DNA from 2 places in the Kitasatospora sp. NPDC058492 genome. Region 1 is predicted to be linked to the other one. Evidence: riboswitches for the same ligand, from Rfam matches in the RefSeq annotation. Region 1 holds a riboswitch; the other holds the start of a gene.

Region 1 (8,111 bases):
GACCTGCTCCATCGGGAACCCGTCCAGGGAGCGGGCGCTGAACCACTGGGTGTCGTCCTCGCCGGGGTCGGCGGGTCGGGCGGTGCCGCGCCCGCTGCGGGCGAGCAGCAGGGCGAGGAGCAGTCCGGCCGCCGAGGCGCCGATGAGTACGCCGGAGAGGAAGAGCCGCAGCCGCCCCGGGGCGACGCCGACGGCGATCCCCTGGAGGGTGAGGAGGAGCAGGACGCCGCACAGCGCCGTCCCTCTGCTGGTCCAGGGGAACAGGGCGGTTCTGGTCACGGCGGTGTCCTCCTTCGGTGGGGTGCTGGCCGGCGGGGTGCCGCCGGGGCGGGCGATCGGGCCTCGGGCGGCGCAGTCGGGCGGCGCGGCCGGACGGCGGTCAGGCGACGCGGGTCAGGCGGGGGTCGTACTTGTAGCCGATCTGGCGGACGGTGGCGATCGCCTCCCGGTGGCCGGGGCCGAGCTTGCGGCGGATCCGGGCGATGTGGGTGGCGATGGTGCGGGTGTCGCCGGTGTCCGGCCGGCCCCAGACCGTCTCCATCAGCTGGCGGCGGGAGTGGACCCGCAGCGGGTTGTCGACCAGGTGCGCGAGCAGCTCGAACTCCAGGTAGGGGAGTGCCAGTTGATGCCCGTCGACGGTGACGGTGCGCTGTTCGGGGTCCACCACCAGGCCGGTGTCCGGGTCGACGGGGGGCCGGGGCGGGGCGCGGCCGCCGGGGCGGGGCGGCGGCGGTGTGGTCCGAGAAGATGGCTTCGAGCCTGGGGTAGCGCACGGCCATGGCGGATGCTCCTTCGGCGGGTCGGTGCGGATTCGGTGCGGGGTCGGTGCGGATCTGTACGCATCGGTACGGGTGGTCAGCGGGCGGGGTGCCAGGGGTGCCAGGAGGCTTCCAGCCGGGCGGTGCCGTCCGGGGCCGTGACGGTCCGCCAGCTGGCCCGCAGTCGGGCGGGGCGGTCGGCGGAGGCGGCGGCCGGTGCCGGGGCCTGGGCCGTGACGGCGTGCAGGACGGGGCTGTCCAGCGGGCTCTCCGCCAGGCGTCGGCCCACGGCGGCGAGCGCGGCGCGCAGGCGGCCGCGGCCGGCGGACGGGAGGGAGTGGTGGAACGCGGCGACGATGGACATGGCAGGTCACCTCCGTGACAGGACAGCGGGTGGAGGGGTGCGCGAGGGCGCGGGTGGTGCGGTCGGCGGGGCGTCAGCCGTGCGGCCGGTGGCGGGCGGCGGCGCGGCTGAGGCGGCGCGCGGCGGCCGGCGGGAGGTCCGCGAAGTCGGCGAGCCAGTCCGGGCGGTGGCCTTGGCGGGCCAGCAGGTAGGCCAGGTGCACGCGCGGCTCGTACGCGCAGGCCCGGGTGTTGGGCGTGCCGGAGTGCGGGCAGACGCCGGGGTCGTCGAGGCGGTAGTTCCTCTCGACGCCGTCGTGCAGGGCGAGGCGGACGCGCGGGCAGTGGTGGTGAGGGGCGGTGCGCATGGCCGTACTTCCTTCCTTCCCCGGGTGCGGGGCGGTCGAGGTTTCCGGGTCGGGGCCGGGGCGGCGGTACTGTCGGGCGCCGCCCCGGCGGCGGCTCAGTGGTTGAGCGCGGTCTGGACGATCTTGATGATGACCATCACCATCGCGACCAGGAGGTAGGCGCGCAGGGCGCCCATGCCGACCTTGCGGGCGGTGGACATGACCGGCTTGCCGAGGGTCTCCAGCGGGGGCATCCGCCATTCCTCGCGGCCGGTGCGGTCGACGGGGTCCTCCTTGGTGGCGGTGCGGCCGAAGGTGAAGAAGTACCCGGCGACCAGCACGGCGGCCACGCCGCAGCCGGCCATGATCCACAGGATCGCCTGCGAGCTGATGTCGGGCCAGACCACGGCGGCGGTCAGGATCAGCGACAGCATCACCAGCACGCCGACCACGGCGGAGGTGAAGGCGTTGGTCTTGGGCCCGTTGACCCAGGGCCCCAGGACGGCCTTGTCGTTGCAGAGCAGCAGCAGGAACACCGTCGCCGAGGGCAGCAGCACACCGGCCAGCACCTGGACGAACTGCGTCATCAGGCCCTGGGTGTAGCCGGTGGACAGCAGCGTGATCGCGGCCGCCGCGACCACCAGGCCGGCGTAGATCGCGTAGAAGCCCTTGGCGCCCTTGACGCCCCGGTGCAGCGAGTGCCTGATGCCGAACACGTCGCCGATGGCGTAGGCGGTGGAGAGGGAGACGGCGAAGGCGCCGATGATCGAGGCGTCCAGCAGCGCGATGGCGAACAGCACGCCCACCACGTGCCCGGCCTTGTCCTCAAGGCCCTTGGCGACGGCGGCCGCATCCGAGAACTGGCCGAAGCCGTCGGTGCCGGCGAAGGCCGCGGCGGTGAAGCCCATCATCGCGGCGGCGCCGATGATGACGATGGCGATCCCGATCCACAGGTCGACCTTCTCGTACTTCATGAACCGCGGCGTGATCCGCTTGTCGATGACGTACGACTGCTGGAAGAACAGCTGCCACGGGGCGACGGTGGTGCCCACGATGGAGACGATCACCAGCATCACGGCCGCCAGCTGGCCCGAGCCGCCCGGCATGCTGGGCACCACGAAGTCGTGTGCCATCTGCGAGGTCTTCGGGTGGACCATGAAGTAGATCGGCACCAGCAGCAGCGAACCCACGCACAGCGTGACGGCGACGCGTTCGAAGCGCTGGAACGAGCCGGTGAACGCCGAGGCGATGATGATCACGGCGGCCAGCACCACCGAGGCGACCTTCGGCAGGCCCAGGTACCCGGCGGCCAGGGTGACGCCGATGAACTCGGTGACCAGCGTCAGCGCGTTGAGCAGGAACAGGTCGATGACGCTGAACGCGCCCCAGAACTTCCCGAAGCGCTCCAGGATGAGCCGGGCGTGGCCGACACCGGTGACGGCGCCCAGGCGCAGCACCATCTCCTGGTTCACGTACAGCACTGGGATGAGCATCAGCAGCGTCCACAGCAGCTGGGTGCCGTAGTTCTGCCCCGCCTGCCCGTACGTCGAGAAGGCGCCCGCGTCGTTGTCGCCGACCATCACGATCAGGCCGGGGCCGACGATCGCCAGCAGGGTCTTGAGTCTTGCGGACAGGCCGTGGCGCGGGGTGGTGTCGTCGAGCCGGATGGTGCCGAGCGCACCCTTGATGTCGCCGACGTGGGCGTCGTCCAGTACCGCTGAACGCGGGGCGGGGACCTTGGAGTCGAGCGTGGTGTTGGTGGTCATGACGATCCTCCCGTGGGCCCCGGGCAGGCGGGGCGATCGGGGGCGCACGGCGGCGATCCCCCTGCGGACGGGCGCGGCGCATCGCCACCCGGCGGTGCGGGCCCGTTCGGGCACGGCGAAGCCGGGTGTCGAGGTGATGAGCCGTCAGAGATGTTCGCAGGGAGGGTCGTTACCGCGTGCCGGGAGTGTGCGAGGACAAGCGGGGGCAGGGGCAACTGTGGCCCGGACTACTGCAATCCATGTCTCTCGCCTCCTCCCGGTCGACGCACCCCGTGGTGCGTGTGATCGACGCGGCAAGGAGTTCGCCGGCGCGCGAAGCGACCGCCGGTTCACCCCAACTCGTCAGAGCTTTGGCACTCCACGGCGTGTCCAGCCCGGTCGGGCCGGAAGCCACTTCGGATCAACCCTTAGGTCGGGAAGATCTGTCCTAACCCTGGGCGTCTCTCGACGTCGTCGGATCAGTGGCCTGTGTCCGTGAAGAAGCCTCACCGAACGAGGTGCCTTCTTCAAACCTCCAGAAGCATAGACCGCGCGGAGGCCGATACTTGCGTACTTGGTAGAACCTTTACCTCCTGTCCCGGCGGCCCCGGCCGGAGCACGGCGGGGCGGATCGGGTGACGTGGGGTTTTGCCGCCGAGCCGCCACGGAACGACTTCCCACCGCATCGGCAGCAGCACCAGGTTGCGCCCGAATCCGAGGGGTGGCATGGCGTCCGCAGGCTCCCAGGACGGTCCCCGGCAGGCGCGGGCCCTCGTGCTCGCCCGCCACGCGAAGCTGTGGCTCGTTCCGAGCATCCTGTGCGGCCTGCTGGCCGTGGTGCTCTCGCTGCTCTACATGGGCGGCATCCTCAACCCGACCGGGCACCTGCACCGGCTCCCGATCGCCCTGGTGAACGCGGATCAGGGCCCGCCGCCGCCGGGCCGGACGGAGAGCCTGGGCGCGCGGCTCACCCGGGAGATCGTCGCCGGGACGCCCGGCAGCACCGTCGACTGGCGCCAGGTCGACCAGGCCGAGGCGATGGACCAGCTCTCCACCGGGAAGGTCTACGGCGCGCTGCTCGTCCCGCAGGCGTTCACCGCCGACGTGGCGGCACTGACCACCGGCCGGGCCACCGAACGGCCCACCCTGACGGTGCTGACCAACCCCGGCCTCGGCAGCCTCGGTTCCTCGCTGGCCTCCCAGATCACCCAGTCCGCCGCCCACCAGGCCTCGCTGGCGCTCGGCAAGGAGCTGACCGCCGCCGCGCCGCCCACCGCCTCCGGCACGGGCGCCAGCGCCACCGCGCGGCTGCTGCTCGCCGACCCGCTCGCCGTCACCACCCGGGTCGGCCACCCGATCGGCACCCACAGCGGGCTCGGCCTGAGCGCCTTCTACTACACCCTGCTGGCCGTGCTGACCGGCTTCATCGGCGGCAACATCATCCACAACGGCGTCGACACCGCGCTCGGCTACAGCGACAGCGAGCTCGGCCCCTGGCACACCCGGCGCCCGACCGTCCCGATCACCCGCACCCAGACCCTGCTGCTGAAGATGGTCATGACGGCCGGCATCATGCTGCTCACCACCACCCTGGTGATGCTCTGCTCCGTCACCGTCCTCGGCATGGACGCCCCGCACCAGGCGCTGCTCTGGGTCTTCGCCTACTGCGCCAGCCTCGCCGTCGGCCTCGGGGTCCAGGCGATCAACGCGGCGTTCGGCGGGATCGGGCAGCTGGTGTCCATGTTCGTCTTCATCGCGCTGGCGCTGCCCTCCTCGGGGGCGACCATCCCGCTCCAGGCGGTGCCCGGCTTCTACCGCTTCCTCAGCGTCTTCGAGCCGATGCGCCAGCTCAGCGACGGCATCCGGGCGATCCTGTTCTTCGACGCCCGGGCGGACGCGGGCCTGGCCCGGGGCTGGACCATGATCGCGGTCGGCGTGGTGCTCGCCCTGGCCTTCGGCTTCGGGATGACCCGGTACTACGACCGCAAGGGCCTGCACCGCTGGACGCCGCAGCCGTCGGAGTAGACGTAGGCGTCGGCGTAGGCGCCGCGCCTGATCCCTACGCCTCCTACGCCTTGGTGACGGTGACCTTGAGGTGCTTCATGATCGGCTGGTCGCTCTGGGTGCTGTAGTCGCCGATCGCGCACAGCACGTTCATCTCGGGCATGTAGCCCGCCGCGCAGCCGCGCGGGATGTCGTACGGGATCGCGAGATAGCCGTTCAACGTGCGGGTGCTGCCGTCCTTCGCGGTGCTGGTGATGTCGACCGGGTCGAGCTCGGCGATGCCGCGCTCGCGCATGTCGTCGGTGTTCAGGAAGACCAGCGTGCGCAGGTTCCGCACGCCCCGGTAGCGGTCGTTGTCGGAGTAGATGGTGGTGTTCCACTGGTCGTGGGAGCGCATGGTGCCCAGCGCCAGGGTGCCCGGGGCGGGAACGACGTCGGGAAGCGGGGCGGTGGAGAACTCGGCCCGCCCGGAGGGGGTGAGGAAGACCAGTTCGCGGGCCGGCTGCTTGATCCGGAACCCGAGGGGCAGCCGCACCCGGCGGTTGAAGTCCTCGAAGCCGTCCAGGGCCCGGGACATGGTGTCGCGGATGCGGTCGTAGTCCTCGATGTACCACTCCCACGGTGTCCCGCTGTCCGGCAGCGCCGCGCGGGCCATCCCGGCGACGATGGCGGGCTCGGACAGCAGGTGCGGGGAGGCCGGGCGCTTCATGCCGACGGACAGGTGCACCATGCTCATCGAGTCCTCGACCGAGGTGCTCTGCACCCCGCCGCGCTGGTGGTCCTTCTCGGTGCGGCCCAGGCACGGCAGGATCAGCGCCCGGCGGCCGTGCACCAGGTGGCTGCGGTTCAGCTTGGTGCTCACCTGGACGGTCAACTCGCAGCCGCGCAGCGCCTCGTAGGTGTAGGGCGTGTCGGGCGCGGCGAGCGCGAAGTTGCCGCCCATGGCGACGAAGACCGTCACCTCGCCGCGCCGCATCGCCTCGACGGCGGAGACGGTGTCCAGGCCGTGCGCGCGCGGCGGGTCGATCCCGCAGGCCTCGGCGAGGCGGTCCAGGAACTCGGGTGAGGGGCGGTGGTCGATGCCGCAGGTGCGGTTGCCCTGGACGTTGCTGTGCCCGCGCACCGGCGACGGGCCGGCGCCCTCGCGGCCCAGGTTGCCGCGCAGCAGCAGGAGGTTGACGATCTCCCGCACGGTGTCCACGCCGTGCTCGTGCTGGGTGACGCCCAGGCACCAGCTGACGATGGAGCGGTCGGCGTCGCGGTAGACCCGGGCGGCCTTGAGGACCTCGGCCCGGCCGAGCCCGCTCTGTCGCTCGATCTCCTCCCAGGGCGTGGCCCCGCACAGCGCGCGGTAGGCCTCGAACCCGGTGGTGTGGCGCTCGATGAACTGCCGGTCCAGGGCCTGGGGGTCGGCCGTGGCCTGCTCCAGGATCGCCTTGGCCATGCCGCGCACCAGTGCCATGTCGCCGCCGATGCGCGGCTGGAGGTTCAGCGTGCTGGTCCTCGTGGACTTGAACAGTGCCATGTCCACGAAGTCGTGCGGGACGATGGTGCGGGTGGCGGCCGCCTCGATCAGCGGGTTGATGTGCACGATCTGCGCGCCGCGGCGGTGCGCGTCGGCGAGGGCGGTGAGCATCCGGGGCGCGTTGGAGGCGGCGTTGACGCCCATGATGAACAGCGCGTCGGTGACCTCCCAGTCCTTGAGGTCGACCGTGCCCTTCCCGGTGCCCAGCGAGGCCTGGAGGGCGCGTCCGCTGGCCTCGTGGCACATGTTGGAGCAGTCCGGCAGGTTGTTGGTGCCCAGTTCGCGGGCCATCAGCTGGTAGAGGAAGGTGGCCTCGTTGCCGAGCCGGCCGGAGGTGTAGAAGGCGGCCCGGTTCGGGTCGTCCAGCTCGCGCAGGGTGCGGCCGACGAGCTCGAAGGCGTCCTTCCAGCTGATCGGGACGTAGTGGTCCGAGCCGGCGTCGTACACCATCGGCTCGGTGAGGCGGCCCTGGTCCTCCAGTGCGAAGTCGCTCCACCCGGACAGCTCGGTCACCGAGTGGGCGGCGAAGAAGTCGCGGCCGACCCGCTTGCGGGTCATCTCCCAGGTGACGTGCTTGATGCCGTTCTCGCAGATGTCCAGGTGCAGGCCCTTGGTGTCGTCCGGCCAGGCGCACCCTGGGCAGTCGAAGCCGCCGCTCTCGTGGTTCATCCGCATGATCGCCCGGGGCCCGTCCACGTACGCGCCCTCCTTGACCAGGAAGCGGGTCACGCTCTTCGCGGCACCCCAGCCGGCGGCCGGGTGGTGGTACGGCGCGAACCGCGGCGGCCCGACGGGGTCGGGGCCCACGGCCGGCTCGTCCTGGGCGGCGTGGTTCTGCGTGGGGTCCTGCTGGGGGGCGTCCTGCGCGCGGTCGTCGGGGGAGCTCACGAAGCCCGCCGTCCGCCGACCGACAGCACGACCGCGCTCGCCGCGCCGTTCGGCGCCTCGTAGTTCACGGTCTCCCCGGCGTGCCGCCCGAGCAGCGCCCGCCCGAGCGGGCTGTCGGCGGTCACCAGGGTCTCCTCCCGCACCTCGGCGAGCTCCGCCACCTCGACGGTCTCCTCCACCCCGTCCGCGAACCGCACGGTGACCGTGGAGCCCACCCCCACCACCTCCGTGGACGGCGGCCCGGCGGCGGCCCCCTCGCGGACCCGGGCCTCCAGCTCGGCGATCCGCTCGTCCAGCCGGGCGACGTCGTCGGCCCGCTGCAACTCGTCCGCCGCGTCCGCCCGGTCGCCCACGTCCTCCCCGCGCAGCGTCCCCACCACTTTCGCCCGCTCGGCGCGCAGCTCGGCCAGCTCCTCCTGCACGGCACGCAGGGCCTCGGCACTGATGGGCTCGGGACCGTCTGTCATGGCTGCTCCCGGGTCGTTCGCGGAACGCTCAAGCA
Region 2 (8,111 bases), on a different contig from region 1:
GACCTCGCCGACCGTCCGGCCGACGACCACGGCCAGCGTGTCCGGAGAGGGCATCGCCGAGTCGTTCAGGGTGCCGGCCATCCGGCCCGGGAAGCGATCGCCCAGCTCGACGGCCGGGACGGTGCGCAGCAGCGCGGCCAGCGCCGGGGAGGCGTAGTACTCGCCGGGGGCCGGCACCCGGTCGAGTCCCGGCGGGACGGGCGAGGTCGGCCCGGTCGCGGCGACGTCGATCTCGCGGATCTCCGAGCCGTCGTAGTAGTCGTTGTGGGGCTGCCACCACAGCGGGTCGACCTGCGCGCTCTCGGTCCGGCTCCGGGCCCCGGAGTCGAGCCAGACCTGGCGCTGGTTGGCGCGGTCGATCGCGTTCATGCTGGCGAGCGTGGACAGCAGCAGCCCGACCCCGATCGCCACCGCCGCCGCGATCATCAGCAGCCGGGCGAGCGCCTCCCGGCCGCCGCTGACCGCCAGCCGGAGCGAGAACCGGATCACGAGGCCACCGACCCGGCCCCGGCCCCGGCCCCGGCGGAGAGCGTGCGGGCCTGGCCGTCGCGGACGATCGCCTCGCGGTCGGCGTAGGCGGCGACCCGCGGCTCGTGGGTGACCAGGATGACGGTGGTGCCCTGCTCCCGGGCCGAGCCGACCATCAGTTCCATCACCTGCTCGCCGGTCAGCGAGTCCAGCGCGCCGGTCGGCTCGTCGGCGAACAGCACCTGCGGCCGGGCCACCAGGCCCCGGGCCAGCGCCACGCGCTGCGCCTGACCACCGGACAGTTCGCCGGAGCGGCGCCGCTCCATGCCGTCCAGGCCGAGCCGGGCGAACCACGGCCGGGCCTGCGCGAGAGCGTCCGCGCGGCGCACGCCGTTCAGCAGCAGCGGCAGCGCCACGTTCTCCTCCGCCGTCAACTCCGGGACGAGCTGGCCGAACTGGAACACGAAGCCGAACTTGTCGCGGCGCAGGGCGCTGCGCCCCGCCTCGTTCAGGGTGTCCAGGCGCTGCCCGTTGAACAGCACCTCGCCCGCGTCGGGCACCAGGATGCCGGCCAGGCAGTGCAGTAACGTCGACTTTCCCGAGCCGCTCGGGCCCATGACGGCGAGCACCTCGCCGGCCTCGACGGACAGGCTCGCCCCGCGCAGGGCGGGGGTTTCACCGAAGGACAGGGCGACGTCGCGGGCCTCGATCACGGCGGTCATGAGCGCACCGCCTCGGCCAGCGCGTCCAGGCGGGCGGTGGTGAGGTCGATCCAGCGCAGGTCGGCGTCCAGGTGGAACAGGCCGTGGTCGGCGAGCAGGGCGTCCACCAGGGCGCCGGTGCGGCGCAGTTCGGTGAGTTCGCGCATCCGGCGCAGGTGGGCGGCGCGCTGGGTGTCCAGGTACTCCTCGGCGTCACGGCCCAGCATCAGGGCCAGCACCACCTTGGTGAACAGCACGCTCTGCAGGTTGGGTTCGGGCGCGACCGGATCCCGGAGCCAGGTCTCGAACTCCGTCACCCCCGCGTCGGTGATCACGTAGCGCTTGCGTTCGGGTCCGTCGCCGGGCTCCGCCTCGCCCGCGACCACCTTGCCGTCCCGGGCCAGCCGGCCGAGGGTCGCGTACACCTGTCCGTACGGGAGGGGTTTGCCGCGGCCGAAGAGGGAGTCGTAGTCGCGCTTGAGGTCGTAGCCATGGCTCGGCTCCCGCTCCAGCAGCCCCAGCAGGGTCAAAGGAACACTCATGGGGGAGACCATACCCCACGCGTATACTCTGAGTGTATAGCTGGCGAGAATACGGCCCCTGCCTGCGGAAACCCCGTCAGAACCCGGGCGGAAACACCGTCACCCGGGTGCGGGCGGGCAGGAGGCAGCCCCACGCTCACCCCCTGCACCGCACCACGGCCCGACACCCCCACGGTCAACCGGGCCAAGCCGTCCCCTGACACGAAGGATGCGGCCGGACCCCAGCCTGCCCGCCCGCCCGGCCGCTGCCGAGGGCCGAACGTCCCGGGTGCGCGAAGGGGCGCCGGGAGGCCGCGCACCCGGGCGCGACCCGGAACGCGACCGGCGCGCGGCGGCGCCGTCCGCAGGTCCCGGTGGTACGAGCCCGCACGACTCTTGTGCGCGGGCGGCCACCGGGTGGAAATTGGGTGACGAAGCCTCACGACCTCACCACCGCGCCGCCCCAACCCCCCTGAGGAGCCGTCGACGTGTCCAGCACACCCCGCCCCGCCCGGCCCTCGTCGCGCCCGCCGCGAACCGGCCGCCGGCTGCGGCGGGCCTTCGGTGCCCGGCACGAACCGCTGGTCCGGCCCGTCGACCGGGCCCGCGCCCGCGCCTGGCTGCTGAGCGCCTTCGGGGCCCTGCTCGCCCTCGCCTTCGCCACCGGCAGCTCCCTGCTCGCCTACCACGCCACCGCACCCCAGGCCGACAGCGACCGCCTGCGCCTCCACAAGGTCGACGCCGTGGTGCTCACCCTCCCCGACCACGGCTCCGGCACGGGCACCGGCGCCGGAGGACGCTTCGGCGCCGGCTACAGCACCCGCGTCGACGCCGAGGCCTCCTGGACCTACCCCGACGGCCAGCCGCACACCGGCACCGTCCAGGCCCCCCGTACGGCCGTCACCGGCACCGTCGTCCCCGTCTGGGTCGACCCCGCCGGCGCCCTCTCCTCGCCCCCGACCAACCGCGCCACCGTCGCCGTCTCCGCCGTCTGCACCGGCGCCGGCGCCCTCCTCGCCCTCCTGGCCCTGCTCACCCTCGCCCTGCGCCTTCGCCTGCACGTCCTCGACCGCCGCGCCGACGAGGCCTGGACCCAGGGCTGGGCCCGCCTCGAACCCCTCTGGAGCGGCCGCGCCGGCCACCGCCAGGACGACTGACCCCTGTGGACGAGCGGGAACCGGCGAGCAGCGGGACGCGGCGCCAGGTCAGAGCGGGTGGGTCCAGTCCGGGGCGGGGTGGGCTCCGGCGGCCCGGTGGGTGAGGGCCGCGACGGCGACGAGGAGGGCCAGGGCGAGGGTCAGGGCGATGGGGACGTCGGCCTGGCGGATGAGGAGGGCGCCGACGAGGGCGCCGACGAACATCCAGACGGCGGAGGCCAGCCGGCGGGGGCCGGTGCGGTCGGCGGCGAGGGCCGTGATGGTCATGGTGAGCACCGTGGTGGTCAGGTCGGGGACCTTGAGGGAGCGGACCACCGCGTTCTGGCCGCCCATGGCGAAGGCCAGCAGTCCGATGAGGCCGTAGCGGGCCGGGTCGGAGGTGTAGCCGGCCACGGTGGCCAGGGCGATGCTCGCGGCGACGAACACCGTCTGGGCGACCACCGCCGTGGTCAGCAGCCGCCCGCGGTGGTCGGGCAGCCGTCGGGCGAGGTGGCCGCCGACCAGGGCGCCGAGTACGAACGCGGCGAGGGCGCTCAGCGAGGCGGTGGCGGAGAGTCCGGCGGCACCGGCCAGGGCGAAGCCGAGGAAGACCACGTTGCCGGTCATGTTGGCGACGAAGACGTGGCCGAGCCGGAGGTAGCTGACGGCGTCCACCAGTCCGGTGACGACGGTGAGCACCAGCAGCATCGGCACCAGCGGCCCGTGCCTGGGGTCGGGGGTGAACATCGGGACCTCCTGGTCGGCCTCGTGACGGTGCCTCCGTTCTACCTCCCCCGGGCCGCGCCCTAGGCGAGCGCCGGGCGGCTCGGGTCGTCGGGTTCGTCGTCGAGGTGCCAGTGCAGGTCGCGGACGCCGGGTTCGAGGGAGAGCCGGCTGACGACCTGTTCGAGGGCCGGGGCGACCTGCCCGGTGATGGCCACGGTGGCGCGCAGGCTGGTGGCGTCGCCGCTGTCGGTGCGGCGGGCGCGCAGGCCGGTGGGGGCGAGGCCGGAGGCGGACAGGGCCTGGAGCAGCAGGGCCCGGATGTGGGTCTCGGCCTTGCGCTCGCATTCCAGGTGGACGGTGGCGCGGACGGTGGAGTCGGGGTCGCTGCCGGACTGCGGGGCCCGGTCGAGCATCCGGCCGGCCGGGCGCAGGATCAGGTGGACGGCGAGGACGCCGAGCGTGCCGAGGACGGCGAATTCGAGCTTCCCGGCGGCGGCGAGCACCCCGACGGCGGCCGAACACCACAGCGTGGCGGCGGTGTTGAGGCCGCGGACGCCGGCGCCGTCGCGCAGAATGACGCCACCGCCGAGGAAGCCGATGCCGGAGACGACGTAGGAGGCGACCCGGGTGGGGCTGGCGGCGTCGCCGACGGCCTCGCTGTACAGCACGAACAGGGTGGCGCCGGCGGCGACCAGGGCGTTGGTGCGCAGGCCGGCCATCCTGGCCCGCCACTGGCGTTCGACGCCGATGAGCGCGCCGCAGGCGACCCCGGTGGCGAGCCGGACGAGGAAGTCGGCGGTGGTCAGGGTGTGCACGACGGCACCTCCTTCACTGGGAGAGCTGGGAGAGCGGGGAGAGCTGGAAGAGCAGGGAGACGGACGGACGGGTGACGGGCCGCTGCCCACCACCCGTCCGTCCGGGCTGCGGTCTGCGGCTCAGTGGTTGAGCGCGGTCTGGACGATCTTGATGATGACCATCACCATCGCGACCAGGAGGTAGGCGCGCAGGGCGCCCATGCCGACCTTGCGGGCGGTGGACATGACCGGCTTGCCGAGGGTCTCCAGCGGGGGCATCCGCCATTCCTCGCGGCCGGTGCGGTCGACGGGGTCCTCCTTGGTCCCCCGGCGGCCGAAGGTGAAGAAGTACCCGGCGACCAGGACGCCGGCCACGCCGCAGCCGGCCATGATCCACAGGATCGCCTGCGAGCTGATGTCGGGCCAGACCACGGCGGCGGTCAGGATCAGCGACAGCATCACCAGGACGCCGACCACGGCGGAGGTGAAGGCGTTGGTCTTGGGCCCGTTGACCCAGGGCCCCAGGACGGCCTTGTCGTTGCACAGCAGCAGCAGGAACACCGTCGCCGAGGGCAGCAGCACACCGGCCAGCACCTGGACGAACTGCGTCATCAGGCCCTGGGTGTAGCCGGTGGACAGCAGCGTGATCGCGGCCGCCGCGACCACCAGGCCGGCGTAGATCGCGTAGAAGCCCTTGGCGCCCTTGACGCCCCGGTGCAGCGAGTGCCTGATGCCGAACACGTCGCCGATCGCGTAGGCGGTGGACAGCGACACGGCGAAGGCGCCGATGATCGAGGCGTCCAGCAGCGCGATGGCGAACAGCACACCCACCACGTGCCCGGCCTTGTCCTCAAGGCCCTTGGCGACGGCGCCCGCATCGGAGAACTGGCCGAAGCCGTCGGTGCCGGCGAAGGCCGCGGCGGTGAAGCCCATCATCGCGGCGGCGCCGATGATGACGATGGCGATCCCGATCCACAGGTCGACCTTCTCGTACTTCATGAAACGCGGCGTGATCCGCTTGTCGATGACGTACGACTGCTGGAAGAACAGCTGCCACGGGGCGACGGTGGTGCCCACGATGGAGACGATCACCAGCATCACGGCCGCCAGCTGGCCCGAGCCGCCCGGCATGCTCGGCACCGTGAAGTCGTGTGCCATCTGCGAGGTCTTCGGGTGGACCATGAAGTAGATCGGCACCAGCAGCAGCGAACCCACGCACAGCGTGACGGCGACGCGCTCGAAACGCCGGAACGAGCCGGTGAACGCCGAGGCGATGATGATCACGGCGGCCAGCACCACCGAGGCGACCTTCGGCAGGCCCAGGTACCCGGCGGCCAGGGTGACGCCGATGAACTCGGTGACCAGCGTCAGCGCGTTCAGCAGGAACAGGTCGATGACACTGAACGCGCCCCAGAACTTGCCGAAGCGCTCCAGGATGAGCCGGGCGTGGCCGACACCGGTGACGGCGCCCAGGCGCAGCACCATCTCCTGGTTCACGTACAGCACCGGGACCAGCATCAGCAGCGTCCACAGCAGCTGCGTGCCGTAGTTCTGCCCCGCCTGCCCGTACGTCGAGAAGGCGCCCGCGTCGTTGTCGCCGACCATCACGATCAGGCCGGGGCCCACGATCGCCAGCAGGGTCTTGAGCCGCGCGGACAGGCCGTGGCGCGGGGTGGTGTCGTCGAGCCGGATGGTGCCGAGCGCACCCCTGATGTCGCCGACGTGGGCGTCGTCGAGCACGGCGGTACGGGTGGTGGTGGGGACCTTCGGGTCCAGCATCACGTTGGTCATGGCAGGGCCTCCCTGCCCCCTTCCTTGAGGGGGCGACAGGGGGCACGCAGCAGCGATCCTCCCTGCGAGCGCACGCCGCCGGACCGCACGGCGGCGCTGAGCGGCGGCGGCCGTGAGGGCATGACGGAGCGTCAGACGTCGTGCGTCGGGGCGCGGTTGAGCGCATGACGCAGCGTCAGGTGAACGAGCGCAGGGAAGGTTGTTACCGCGTGCCAGAGGTGATCGAGAGCATGCGGGGGCAGGGGCGACTATGGCCCGGACTATCGCAGTCCATGTCTCTCGCCTCCTCCCGGTCGGGGGTGCACCGTCTGTGCACCGCATCGCGACACGGCAAGGAGCGGACCGGCCCCACGGGACCGGCACACCCCAACTCGTCAGAGCTTTGGCACTCCACGGCGTGTCCAGCCCGGTCGGGCCGGAAGCCACTTGGGGTCAACCCTTAACTCGGGAAGACCTGTCCTGAACCTGGGCGTCTCTCGACGTCGTCGGGTCAGTGGCCTGTGTCCGTGAAGACGCCTCACCGAACGAGGTGCCTTGCAAACCTCGTCAAGCATAGACCCTCCCCTTCACCCGGATAGCGGCGTTTCGACCGAACTTCGACAGCTTTGTAGAAGCTTGACCAAACCCACCCCTCGACGTGCACCCCCATCCGGCATATATAGTTCACCGACATATGCAGCTCAACAGCTCACGAGGGGGAAGTGTGTCCCACAGCGATCCGACCCGATCCGCACCCGTCCTGCACCTGGCCAACGTCACCCGGGTGCACGGGCGGGGCGCCGCCGAGGTACACGCCCTGCGCGGCGTCGAACTGGCCGTCCACCCCGGCGAGTTCGTCGCCGTCATGGGCCCGTCCGGCTCCGGGAAGTCCACCCTGCTGACCCTGGCCGGCGGACTCGACACGCCCAGCGAGGGCGAGATCCTGGTCGAGGGCGTGGCCCTCGGCGGCCTCAGCCGCGGCCGGCTCGCCGACCTTCGGCGGCGCTCCATCGGGTACGTCTTCCAGGACTACAACCTGATCCCCGCCCTCACCGCCGCCGAGAACATCTCGCTCCCCCGCGAACTCGACGGAGTCTCCGGACGCACCGCCCGCCGCGAGGCGCTCGCCGCCCTGGAGGAACTCGGCATCGGGGAACTCGCCGACCGCTTCCCCGACGACATGTCCGGCGGCCAGCAGCAGCGCGTCGCCATCGCCCGCGCGCTGATCGGCGAGCGCCGGCTCGTCCTCGCCGACGAACCGACCGGCGCCCTCGACTCCGCCACCGGCGAGGCCGTGCTCGCCGTGCTGCGCGCCCGCTGCGACGCCGGGGCCGCCGCGATGATGGTCACCCACGAGGCGGCGCACGCCAGTTGGGCGGACCGGGTGGTCCACCTGAAGGACGGCGCGGTCGCCTCCGAGAGCCACGGGCGGCGCACCGGCAAGCGCCGACTGACCACCGAGCCGCTCAGTGCTCCGGCCGACGGAGCCGGGCACGCGTCCGGCGACTTCGGCCACGCGGCCGGCGGCTTCGGCGAGGTGACCCGATGAGACTCGGCGCCTGGAAGGTCGCCCTGCGCATCGCCCGCCGCGACGCGCTGCGCGCCAAGGGCCGCAGCGCCCTGATCGTCGCCATGATCGCGCTGCCCGTCCTCGGCGTCACCGGCGCCGACGTCGTCCACCGCAGCGGGCAGCTCACCCCGGCCGAACGGGTCGAACGGGTGCTGGGCGGGGCGGACGCCCTGGTCACGTCGCTCGCCCCCGGCCGGACCGTCGAGCAGGCCCCGGTCGCCGAGGACGGCGCCTTCGCGGTCCAGCCCCGCCCCGGGCAGCCGCCCACGGCCGAGCAGCAGAAGGCCGCCGGCACCGACCCCGTCGCCCTGGTCACCGGACTCCTGCCGCCGGGCAGCGTGCTCACCTCCGCCCGGCAGGGCCCGGAGACCGGCGCCACCTCCCCCGAAGGCCTGGTCCGCACCCTCACCACCGAGGCCGACCTC

Evidence for each region. Region 1 has a riboswitch for magnesium ahead of ACFWPI_RS35300 (NRAMP family divalent metal transporter). Riboswitches for the same ligand answer to the same signal wherever they lie in the genome.
Region 2: linked by a shared signal. The riboswitch ahead of ACFWPI_RS05140 (NRAMP family divalent metal transporter) and the one ahead of ACFWPI_RS35300 (NRAMP family divalent metal transporter) in region 1 are both predicted to bind magnesium.

The regions. Positions count from the first base shown of each region.
Region 1 covers NZ_JBHXMU010000082.1:18,162-26,272, forward strand. The annotation lists gene ACFWPI_RS35280 (hypothetical protein) at 1-279, opposite strand, end outside; gene ACFWPI_RS35285 (winged helix-turn-helix domain-containing protein) at 380-667, opposite strand; gene ACFWPI_RS35290 (hypothetical protein) at 856-1,122, opposite strand; gene ACFWPI_RS35295 (hypothetical protein) at 1,196-1,468, opposite strand; gene ACFWPI_RS35300 (NRAMP family divalent metal transporter) at 1,564-3,213, opposite strand; M-box (ykoK) riboswitch at 3,540-3,717, opposite strand; gene ACFWPI_RS35305 (YhgE/Pip domain-containing protein) at 3,919-5,217, shown strand; gene ACFWPI_RS35310 (FdhF/YdeP family oxidoreductase) at 5,261-7,528, opposite strand; gene ACFWPI_RS35315 (GreA/GreB family elongation factor) at 7,606-8,076, opposite strand.
Region 2 covers NZ_JBHXMU010000005.1:70,790-78,900, reverse strand. The annotation lists gene ACFWPI_RS05170 (FtsX-like permease family protein) at 1-489, opposite strand, end outside; gene ACFWPI_RS05165 (ABC transporter ATP-binding protein) at 486-1,190, opposite strand; gene ACFWPI_RS05160 (PadR family transcriptional regulator) at 1,187-1,711, opposite strand; gene ACFWPI_RS05155 (hypothetical protein) at 2,179-2,847, shown strand; gene ACFWPI_RS05150 (YoaK family protein) at 2,896-3,573, opposite strand; gene ACFWPI_RS05145 (MgtC/SapB family protein) at 3,633-4,367, opposite strand; gene ACFWPI_RS05140 (NRAMP family divalent metal transporter) at 4,488-6,137, opposite strand; M-box (ykoK) riboswitch at 6,496-6,673, opposite strand; gene ACFWPI_RS05135 (ABC transporter ATP-binding protein) at 6,811-7,665, shown strand; gene ACFWPI_RS05130 (FtsX-like permease family protein) at 7,662-8,111, shown strand, end outside.